One region of the Rhizobium sp. 3T7 genome, then DNA from elsewhere that is predicted to be linked to it. Evidence: predicted binding sites of a transcription regulator. Region 1 holds the regulator's gene; the other holds the start of a gene.
The links. Region 1 encodes PhoB, which activates phosphate uptake and scavenging genes when phosphate is short. Its sites were predicted from a motif close to TGTCATNNANCTGTCAT; they were not measured.
Positions count from the first base shown of each region.

Region 2: the regulator PhoB is predicted to act here: its motif matches at 2,353-2,369, upstream of K9B32_RS10475 (DUF47 family protein).

Region 1 is NZ_JAIQXS010000002.1:7,520-12,775, reverse strand. Features, by position in the region: gene K9B32_RS02820 (aspartate aminotransferase family protein) at 1-35, opposite strand, end outside; gene K9B32_RS02815 (GcrA family cell cycle regulator) at 464-997, shown strand; gene phoB (phosphate regulon transcriptional regulator PhoB) at 1,080-1,763, opposite strand; gene phoU (phosphate signaling complex protein PhoU) at 1,800-2,513, opposite strand; gene pstB (phosphate ABC transporter ATP-binding protein PstB) at 2,557-3,372, opposite strand; gene pstA (phosphate ABC transporter permease PstA) at 3,387-4,709, opposite strand; gene pstC (phosphate ABC transporter permease subunit PstC) at 4,706-5,256, opposite strand, start outside.
Region 2 is NZ_JAIQXS010000005.1:259,217-264,472, forward strand. Features, by position in the region: tRNA gene K9B32_RS10460 (tRNA-Asn) at 165-239, opposite strand; gene K9B32_RS10465 (hypothetical protein) at 357-653, shown strand; gene K9B32_RS10470 (inorganic phosphate transporter) at 655-1,659, opposite strand; gene K9B32_RS10475 (DUF47 family protein) at 1,659-2,300, opposite strand; gene K9B32_RS10480 (BA14K family protein) at 2,500-2,934, shown strand; gene K9B32_RS10485 (hypothetical protein) at 3,138-3,503, opposite strand; gene K9B32_RS10490 (hypothetical protein) at 3,517-3,807, opposite strand; gene K9B32_RS10495 (hypothetical protein) at 3,881-4,354, shown strand; gene K9B32_RS10500 (hypothetical protein) at 4,548-4,844, opposite strand; gene K9B32_RS10505 (hypothetical protein) at 5,043-5,252, opposite strand.

The DNA.
Region 1 (5,256 bases):
CGAGAGTAGGTATCGTAAAGCGCGGCTTCAGCCATGGCGCGATCTCCTGTCATTGACTATAAGCGGCCGGACTCCGGCTAAGGAAAGCGGGTCCGGAAAATTAAAAATGCCGCCTTTCGGCGGCGAGCAGCACTATTTACTTTTCGCACTGCAATGTCAACAAAACTGAGGTTTTCCTGCATGCGTCAAGCCGCCATCTGGAGGTGCCGGAGCTATCAACAACTAATGTTGCAGAAATGACTCTCTCGCCCAGCAAGTTGGGGAAAACTTGAAATTCGATTCGCCGAGATTCAACCGACTCTTGTCACGGAGTCAGCCTCACACTAGGTTAAAACTCAATTACTAGACTGCATGCGGCGGAACTAGTCACCAAAATCGAGCAAGCGTTTCTTGCCTCGGATACGTCCGGGGCAACGGTGAAGGATTCTGCCTACACCAACGCTAATAAGGCGGAGACAGGGGCATGAACTGGACAGACGAGCGCGTTGAAAAACTGAAGAAGCTGTGGTCCGAGGGCCTGAGCGCCAGCCAGATCGCAGCGCAACTTGGCGGTGTAAGCCGTAACGCCGTCATTGGCAAAGTCCACCGTTTGAGTTTGCCCGGCCGCGCCAAGGCCGGAGGCTCGACAACCACTGTCAGAACGCCCAAGCGCACGACATCCGCGCCGCGCGCTCCGAACTATGCATCTCGCGTCACTACGCGCACCGTCACCCGCCAGCAGGGTGCGACGATGCTCAAGGAAGAGATCGAAATCGATGCCATCGAGGAAATCAGCTATCGTCCGGCCGCAAACGTCGTCGTTCCGATTTCTCGCCGCCTCGGCCTGACGGAACTGACCGAGCGCACCTGCAAGTGGCCGGTCGGCGATCCGCTGAAGGACGACTTCCACTTCTGCGGCTGCGAATCCCCGGACTCCTCCCCTTACTGCACCTATCACCAGCGCATGGCCTATCAGCCGGTCAACGAGCGCCGCAAGGCCGCCAACCGGGTCGCCTGACCCGGAAGCCGGATAAGGAACAAAGAAACGGGCCCTCGCGGGCCCGTTTCTTTGGACGGTGTGGATGCCTCCCAGGAGAGCTTTAGGCTTCCATGGAATAGCCGGCACCGCGAACGGTGCGGATCACGTCCTGCATGTTGGAGAAGTTCAGCGCCTTGCGCAGACGCCCGACATGAACGTCGACAGTACGCTCGTCGACATAGATGTCATGACCCCAGACGCCGTCGAGCAGCTGGGAGCGCGAGAAGACACGGCCAGGGGATGCCATCAGGAACTCGAGAAGCCGGAATTCGGTCGGACCGAGGCGGACTTCGCGGCTCTTGCGATGAACGCGGTGCGTCTCGCGGTCAAGCTCGATGTCGCCGCACTTCAGCAGCGTGGAAAGCACTTCCGGCTTGGCACGACGAAGCATCGCCTTGACGCGGGCGACGAGCTCCGGTGTCGAAAACGGCTTGACGACGTAGTCGTCGGCGCCGGTGGAGAGGCCGCGAACACGCTCACTCTCCTCGCCGCGAGCTGTCAGCATGATGATCGGCAGGCGCTCCGTTTCCGGCCGCATGCGCAGGCGACGGCAGAGCTCGATGCCTGATACGCCCGGCAGCATCCAATCGAGGATCAGAAGATCCGGCGTGCGTTCCTGCAGCCGGATCTCAGCCTCGTCGCCGCGAAGGATTGTGTCGACCTCAAAGCCTTCAGCCTCAAGGTTATAGCGAAGAAGCACGCTCAGTGCTTCTTCATCTTCAACGACAGCTACTTTTGGTATCATTCGTTTCGGTCTCCTGGGGGCGCGGTCGCTTAACGATTATTCCGTAACGGCGCCGACGGTGTTGGCGGTATCGTCCTTCGGACGTTCGCCTTCCGGCTGAGCACCGGTGGCCATGTAATAGATGGTTTCAGCAATGTTGGTGGCGTGGTCGCCGATACGCTCGATGTTCTTGGCGCAGAACAGAAGATGCGTGCAGCTGGTGATGTTGCGCGGATCTTCCATCATGTAGGTGAGCATCTCGCGGAACAGCGAGGTGTACATCGCGTCGATTTCCTCGTCGCGCTCACGGATCGACTTTGCCTTGTCGGCAGCACGGCTCGTATAGACGTCGAGCACTTCCTTGAGCTGGACAAGCGCCAGTTCGGAAAGGTGCTCGAGGCCGCGGGCGAGCTTGCGCGGCACGCCGGCGCTCTGGACCGCGATGACGCGCTTGGCGGTGTTCTTACCGAGATCGCCGACGCGCTCGAGATCGGCCGCGATGCGGATCGAACCCATGATCTCGCGAAGGTCGGCCGCCATCGGCTGGCGACGGGCGATTGTCACGATCGCCTTGTCCCCGATCTCGCGTTCAGCGTGGTCAAGGATCACGTCGTCGGAGATGACCTTCTGGGCCAGGGCCGTATCGCCGTTGACGAGAGCGCGAACGGCATCCGAAACCATCTGCTCGGCAAGGCCGCCCATTTCCGAAATACGGCGGGACAGGAATTTCAGATCGTCGTCGTAGGCAGAAAAGATATGTGTCGATGCCATAGGGCTCATCCTTGAATATGGTGAGGGTTGCCGACGCCGGCGATCAACCGAAGCGACCCATGATGTAATCCTGGGTGCGCGGGTCATCCGGGTTGGTGAACATCTTGTCAGTATCGTTCTCTTCGACGAGGTTGCCGAGGTGGAACATGGCCGTGCGCTGCGACACGCGGGCGGCCTGCTGCATCGAGTGCGTCACGATGACGATCGTGTAGTTCTCGCGAAGCTCGTGGATCAGTTCCTCGACCTTTGCCGTCGCAATCGGATCGAGTGCCGAGCATGGCTCGTCCATCAGGATCACTTCAGGGCTCACCGCAACAGCGCGGGCGATGCAAAGGCGCTGCTGCTGGCCGCCCGAAAGACCAGTGCCGGCTTCATGAACGCGATCCTTCACCTCGTTCCACAGGCCGGCGCGCTGCAGGCTGAGTTCGACGATCTGGTCCATGTCGGCCTTCGACTTGGCGAGACCGTGGATGCGCGGGCCGTAGGCGACGTTCTCGTAGATCGTCTTCGGGAACGGGTTCGGCTTCTGGAACACCATGCCGACGCGGGCGCGGAGCTCCACGACGTCGATGTCGGGATCATAGATATCATCACCATCGAGCGTGATCTTGCCGGTCACGCGGCAACCGTCGATCGTGTCGTTCATACGGTTCAGACTGCGCAGGAAGGTGGATTTGCCGCAGCCCGAAGGGCCGATGAGGGCCGTCACGGTGTTTTCGCGGATGTTCAGCTTGACGTCGAAGAGCGCGCGCTTCTCGCCGTAGTAAACCGAGACGTCCTGGCCGATCATCTTATAGGGAACGGTATTCATCTTCTGATCCAGAGCCTTCTCAACTGCTGCTTCCGTCAACATGTTCATAATGTCTACTCCGTTTACCAGCGGCGCTCAAAGCGACGACGCAAGAGAATGGCTCCGAGGTTCATGACGATCAGGAACAGGAGCAGGACGATGATAGCGCCAGAGGTACGCTCGACGAACGCGCGCTCGGCTTCGTTGGCCCACATATAGACCTGCACCGGCAGGGCCGTCGAAGGATCCATGGGCGTCGCCGGAGCGTTGGCGACGAACGCAACCATGCCGATGAGGAGGAGCGGCGCGGTCTCGCCGAGCGCGTGCGCCAGGCCGATGATGGTGCCGGTGAGAATACCCGGCATGGCCAGCGGCAGCACGTGGTGAAAGACCATCTGCATCTTGGAAGCGCCGAGGCCGAGAGCAGCCGCCCGGATCGACGGCGGCACTGCGCGAAGCGCTGCGCGGGTCGCGATGATAATCGTCGGCAAGGTCATCAGCGTCAGCACCAGACCGCCAACCAGAGATGCGGAACGCGGCAGGCCGGCGAAGTTGATGAAGACGGCGAGGCCGAGCAGACCATAGACGATCGAGGGAACGGCTGCGAGGTTGTTGATGTTGACCTCGATCAGGTCCGTCAGCTTGTTCTTCGGCGCAAATTCTTCGAGGTAGATCGAAGCGGCAACACCGATCGGCAGCGAAAGTACGAGCACGATCAACATCAGGTAAAGCGAGCCGATCAGGGCGACGCCGAGACCGGCGGCCTCGGGGCGGCTGGAGTTGCCGTTGACGAAGAGCCCGGTGTTGAACGTCTTGTGCAACGTCCCGCTTTCCGCCAGCTGGTTCATCCAGCCAACCTGCCTGTCGTTCACCTTGCGGTTCTTCTCGTCCACCTTCAGATCGATCTGCCCCTTGTTGGCGGAGTCGATGTTGGCGTCGGCAAGCAGCGTCACATTGACCGTCTTGCCGATCAGCGATGGATCGGCGATGACCATGTCGCGCAACTGGATGGGCGCTCCCTTGGAAATCATCGCGGTCGCGTCACGGACTTCTGGACGGCTCGACGCATTGAGGTTCAGCGCCTTGATCATCGCATCACGGATGAGCACGGGATAGTTGGCGGCAACCAGCACCGACGGATCGGTCGCGCGCTTGTTGTTCGGGTCGATCGTCTTCTCGCTGAACTCGATCGGCAGCGTGATCGCCGTCTGCTGGAAGGCCGTGTAGCCCTTGCTGATGACGCTCGTGAGCAGGATCGCCAGAAAGATCAGGCCGAAGGAGATTGCCGCGACGCCATAGGCGCGGAAGCGGCGTTCGGCGGCATAGCGGCGCTTGAGGCCGATATCGCGGCGTTCAGGTGCCTTGGAGACAACGACACCCTGAACCGGAGAAACAATATCCGTCATTCGTACTGCTCCCGGTATTTGCGCACGATGTAGAGCGCGTAGATGTTGAGGCAAAGCGTGATGAAGAACAGCGTGATGCCCAAAGCAAAGGCAACGAGCGTCTGCGGCGACGTAAATTCGAGGTCGCCCGTCAGCTGGTTGACGATCTTGACCGTCACCGTCGTCATCGGCTCGAACGGGTTGATCTGGATGCGGGCGGCAACACCTGCCGCAAGCACGACGATCATCGTTTCGCCGACGGCGCGCGAGGCGGTCATCAGCAGCGCGCCGACGATGCCGGGAAGCGCTGCGGGAAGCACGACCTTCTTGATCGTTTCCGAGCGCGTGGCGCCGAGACCGAGCGAACCATCCCGCAGGGCGCGCGGGACTGCGGTGATAATATCGTCAGACAGGGACGAAACATACGGGATCAGCATGATGCCCATGACGATACCGGCGGTCAGAACGCTCTGCGCCTGAATGAAGTTCGCATAGTTGCCGGTCAGGAGGCCGTTGACCTGTGAGGACAGGTCGCGGAGGAAGGGGCCGACGGTGACAAGGGCGAAGA
Region 2 (5,256 bases), on a different contig from region 1:
TGTGATGTTCGGTAGGGATCATAATCGTGGTCCTTGCGTCTGCCAGGCACAAACTATCCACGGAGCCAACCGCTGAAACTCGATTTCAAAAGTGGAGAGGGAAAGAGGGGAAAAGTGTCTGTCTTTGGATTTTCTCAACAAAAACAGACACCTATTCCGAAAACTGGCTCCCCGGGCCGGATTCGAACCGGCGACCTGTCGATTAACAGTCGAATGCTCTACCGCTGAGCTACCAGGGATCACCGCTCGCCGCGGTGTGAGTGGCCTAATACAAATGCTTGCCCGATTTGCCAAGCGGTTTTTTCAAAAAAATGACATCCGCTTGTATTCGCTCTGTATAACCCCATCTCCTGTGGATGACTGAAGCACATGATACCACTGGAAAATCGGGAGCCAAGCGATTTGGCATCGATCACAACACCGGCCATCTCATTCTGGGCTCCGTAAGTATTCCGCTTCCACGGTCGCGCCTCGCCAGAATGACGATCGGCATGCTGCTGATCCTGGGTGGAGTTTTGGGATTCTTGCCCGTTCTCGGCTTCTGGATGATTCCGTTGGGGTTCATCGTTCTATCGCATGACCTGCATCTCGTGCGTCGGATGCGGCGGCGATTCTCCGTCTGGTGGAGCAAGAGGCGGAAACCCGCCCCTTGAATCAGTTGAAAAGGCTCGCCGCCCAGTAAAAGAGCGCCGAAATAAGCGCTGCAGCCGGGAGCGTGATCACCCAGGCAACGACGATGTTGCCTGCTAGGCCCCAACGGACTGCCGAGACGCGGCGCGCGGCGCCAACGCCGATGATCGCGCCAGTGATCGTATGGGTCGTGGAAACCGGTATCCCAAGCCACGTGGCTCCGAAGAGGGTGAGAGCGCCGCCTGTCTCCGCGCAGAACCCCTGCATAGGGTTCAGACGGGTGATCTTCGACCCCATGGTATGGACGATTCGCCAGCCGCCGAAGAGTGTTCCAAGCGCCATGGCCGTCTGGCAGGAGAGGACGACCCAGAGCGGTACGTGGAAGCTTCCCCCGAGATAACCCTGCGAATAAAGAAGTACGGCGATGATGCCCATCGTCTTTTGCGCATCATTGCCGCCGTGGCCCAGCGAATAAAGAGAGGCGGATACGAATTGCAGGACACGGAACGTCCGATCGACAGCGAAGGGTGTCTGCCGAACGAAGATCCAGGAGACGACAAGCACGAGGAAGAGCGCCAGCATGAAGCCGATCAACGGCGACATGACGATCGCGCCCGCTGTCTTCAGCAGTCCGCTCCACACGATTGAGTTGAAGCCAACTTTTGCGAGTCCAGCGCCTACCAGCCCGCCCACCAGAGCATGCGAAGAGCTGGACGGGATGCCGAAGATCCAGGTGACGATGTTCCAGATGATCGCGCCCATCAGTGCCGCGAAAATGATCAGCGGCGTGACGATATTGGGGTCGATGATGCCGGTTCCTAGGGTTTCGGCAACGTGGAGACCGAAGAACAGGAACGCAATGAAATTGAAGAAAGCTGCCCAGACGACGGCATACTGAGGCCGCAGTACGCGCGTGGAAACGATCGTTGCGATCGAATTCGCGGCATCATGCAGGCCATTCAGGAAGTCAAAGAACAGCGCGATCGCGATCAGGCCGGCGAGCAGCGGAAAGGCGAGGGTGGCGTCCATCAAACGTTCTCAATCACGATGCCGCTGATTTCGTTGGCAACGTCTTCGAAGCGATCCACGACCTTCTCGAGTTCACCGTAGATTTCGCTGCCAATGATGTAGGCCATCGCATTTGACGCGCCGTGACGGAGGAAGAGTTCCTTTAGGCCGTGATCGTGCAACTCGTCGGAGCGTCCTTCGACGCGGGTAACTTCCTCCGCAATCGCCATGAGCCGCGGGGCGTTGGCGTTGATGCGATCAAGCAGGGGGATCGCCTCGGCGATGAGATGGGCGGCCTGCAAGATTGCCACGCCCATTTCTTGCATGCGTGGATCGAATTGGGTTTGCTCGAAGAGCCGGATCGTCTTGACAGTCTTGTGCATCATATCGATCGCGTCATCCATCGACTGGATCAGATCCTTGATATCGACACGGTCGAAAGGTGTGATGAAGCTCCGGCGAACCGCAAGCAGCACCTCGCGGGTGATGTTGTCGGCATCGTTTTCGAGCGCGACGATCCGATCGCAATGCCGCTCGGTATCCTTGCCGGCGAGCAATTCGTTAAGCGCTTCCGCCGCGCCAACGATCGTCCGGGAATGCTGAGCAAAGAGGTCAAAGAACCGGTCTTCACGCGGCAAAAGTCTACGAAACCAGCTGAGCATTCCATCCATCCGTTTGAGAGTTTTTAGAAGCTCGTCTTAAATTGGCAGGGCTTGCAATAAAAGTGTCACAATTGCACCTGCTAAGATTCTTTTGCGCCGTGCATTACAATAGGAGCCAAGGGAACTTGCGACTTGACTGAGCGTTAAAGTTCTAAGCGTTTTCTAACGCGAGACATGCAGGAAATGAGAAGGTGCTGGAATGAAGAAGCTTGCGGTACTGGTATTGGCAATTGCGACGAGCCTGTCGGGCATCGGGCCATCCTTTGCCGAAAATTCGGGTGACGAGCATTCGGTTCAAAGCCGCGGCACGTTTGGAGATTCTGGCGCGAGAAACAGCCGCAACTTCGATCGATGCAGCGTCTATCGTTGCGGTGGCTATCGCCACGGCCACTATGGTAGGCGCTACTATCGTGATGACTACTATCGCCGTCACGACAATGATGCCGGCGCGCTGATCGGCGGTCTGGCGGCGGGGGCAATCATCGGCGGCCTCATTGCTTCGCAGCCACAGGTTCGCCCGATCGGCAATTCGCACGTCGATTGGTGTTACAGCCGCTACCGCTCCTATCGGGCATATGACAACACCTATCAGCCATATTATGGCCCGCGGCGGCAGTGCTACTCGCCATACTAATGGTTGATCACAGAAACCGGCGGGCCTGTCGATTGGAAATCCTGCCCCTTAATAACCTGCTTGCACTCAATTTCCATTCATTCTAGATGCCGCCAACGCTTCGGTGATGAAGCGTCGTGAGGCCCCGTGGCGGAGTGGTGACGCAGAGGACTGCAAATCCACGGTACTTCCAATAGAATCAACACTCATTCAGCGCCCTAACTTCAGGCGCTTTTTTCGTTTTTGTCGACATTGAATTCATTCAGATTTTTCGGCTGTTCAGAATGGCCAAAACGCTTCTTCGTGGCCTCCAAGACGCGCTTTTCCGTCTCCTTCGCATAGCCTCGATATGCGGTCTTGCGCTTTGAGAGCACGCGGCCCTGTCCCTCGGTGAGCCCGCTCTCCTCCAATTCGGTCATGCCACCATGCCTGCACTTATCCAGGCTGAAGGACGGTGCATCGAGCTTCCCCTCGTCCCGGAGCTTATCCGCCATCTCGCGGACCTCATGAGCTAGGAACGTGCCATCGCCGAATAGCTGGCCGTTCTTCTTGCAGACGATCGACGTGCCGTAGCGGGGCGTCTTGCTCAAAACCTCCTCCGCCTTAGAGCTTGACCAGCGAGCCATCCTCGTCGAGGTATTCGAGCGGGTGGAGCGCTAGCTCGTCCGTCTTCCGATGCTTCAGGCGAATCTTGTCCGGATGATCGGACGCACGGTAGCCGGTCCAAGGCGCATAGCCGGCGCCGATCGAGGACGGGCGCATGAACCATTCGAAAGCCAACACAGCGGCTGCCGCCAACTGCCCACGCCCATGCTCGATCGCGCCATCAGCGAATTGGTAGACGACATCCCGGTCAACGTGGCCCTTCGTCATCTTCATGCGGCGCTTGAGCATGCTTTTGACACTTCTCGCGCGGTCCTCCGTTTCATAAACTGGAATCTGCGCACGATCGCAATTCGCCGTCGCTATGGCTATTGCGATCGGTACCGGCCACACCCGGCTTCCTCACGACACGATGCTGGTGGGGGAGGACGGGTCAGATCAGCGTACTTTCTGGCTGATTGAGGAAGCTGCTCCTAACAGCTATCGCATATGGTGGGCTCTCAATGTTCCCCGCGCCAGCCGCGATTTCGTCTTGGATCATCCTTTTCGAGGTTCGTTCAATCCGGTCGGCGAAGCCTTCGTTGAGCCCAGTCCCGTCACCTCTGTCATTGACTCCTACCGCCCAACGGCAGGAATAGCGCTCTGCCTCGCCATGACGCTGCATGTGCGCGGCATCATCACCAGGGACCCGCCCGCGCCGGCTAATCCGAAGCTCGACGCGGCCCGGATCAAGAAGGGCAACCGCCGATCACAAAGGATTACGTCACCGTCCATATTGGCTACGTCACTGACAGGCAGGGCAAAAAACACGACTACGAAGAAGGCCGGGGGCACGTGAAGCCGCATTTGCGATCCGGCCATTTCAGGAGCCAGGCGTTCGGTCCGGGTCTGCTCGATCGCAAGAGAATCTGGATCGATGCCCGGCCAGTAAACTACGGCCCCGACTCTTACAATCGATCCGTCGCCGCAGTATCTCCTCGTCCTATAGAGGCCGGATCGGTTGCCGGGCCTTTTCTTTTTGCAGTGCAGGATTAGCCAACCGTCGAGGTGGCATGGACCTTCATGTCATCACGCACTTCGTAAAACTTGTTTCCGTCGATGTAGATGGTGTGGCACGTCGGCTTCTCGCCTTTGTTAGTCGCGCAAGCCTTGTCGCCCTTGAAGGTGAGCTTTGCCTTCACGTTTATAGTTTTACCGTCCACGTTCGCCTTGCCAGTGATCGTCGCCTTATTCCAACTCCAGACTAGATCAGCGGTGACAGGTTGGTCGAAATCGAAGATCTCGACGTGGACAGGCTTGCCGTCAGCAAACGATTTGAACTCTTCCATCGTTGCCTTTTTTGCGCTGGCCGGGATAGCCGGTAGGTCGACCGCATGTGCGCCCACGCTAGACGCTAGGAACGCAATTGCACCAATGCTTGAAAGAACCTTTCTCATGTTGAAGTCCCCCTAGCTCCACAATTGGAGCAGGCTAATTTAGCATCTTCAGGTTGATGCTACAATGTGGAGACTACAACCAGTTTGCTTTCATAAAACCCTCATCCTATTCCCGTCGAGCAGTTCTATCACCGTATCGCCCTGCATCGCGAACAGCGCGTTGACCAGCTCCTCCTGGGTGAAATTCTGCTCTATCAACAAAGTCGGCCCGATCTCCAACAAGCTGACCGGTGTTCCCTTCGCTACTTTGCTGTTGGCGGCATCGAGGATCGCTTGTCTTAAGTCTTTCGCTTTGCTCATGCCT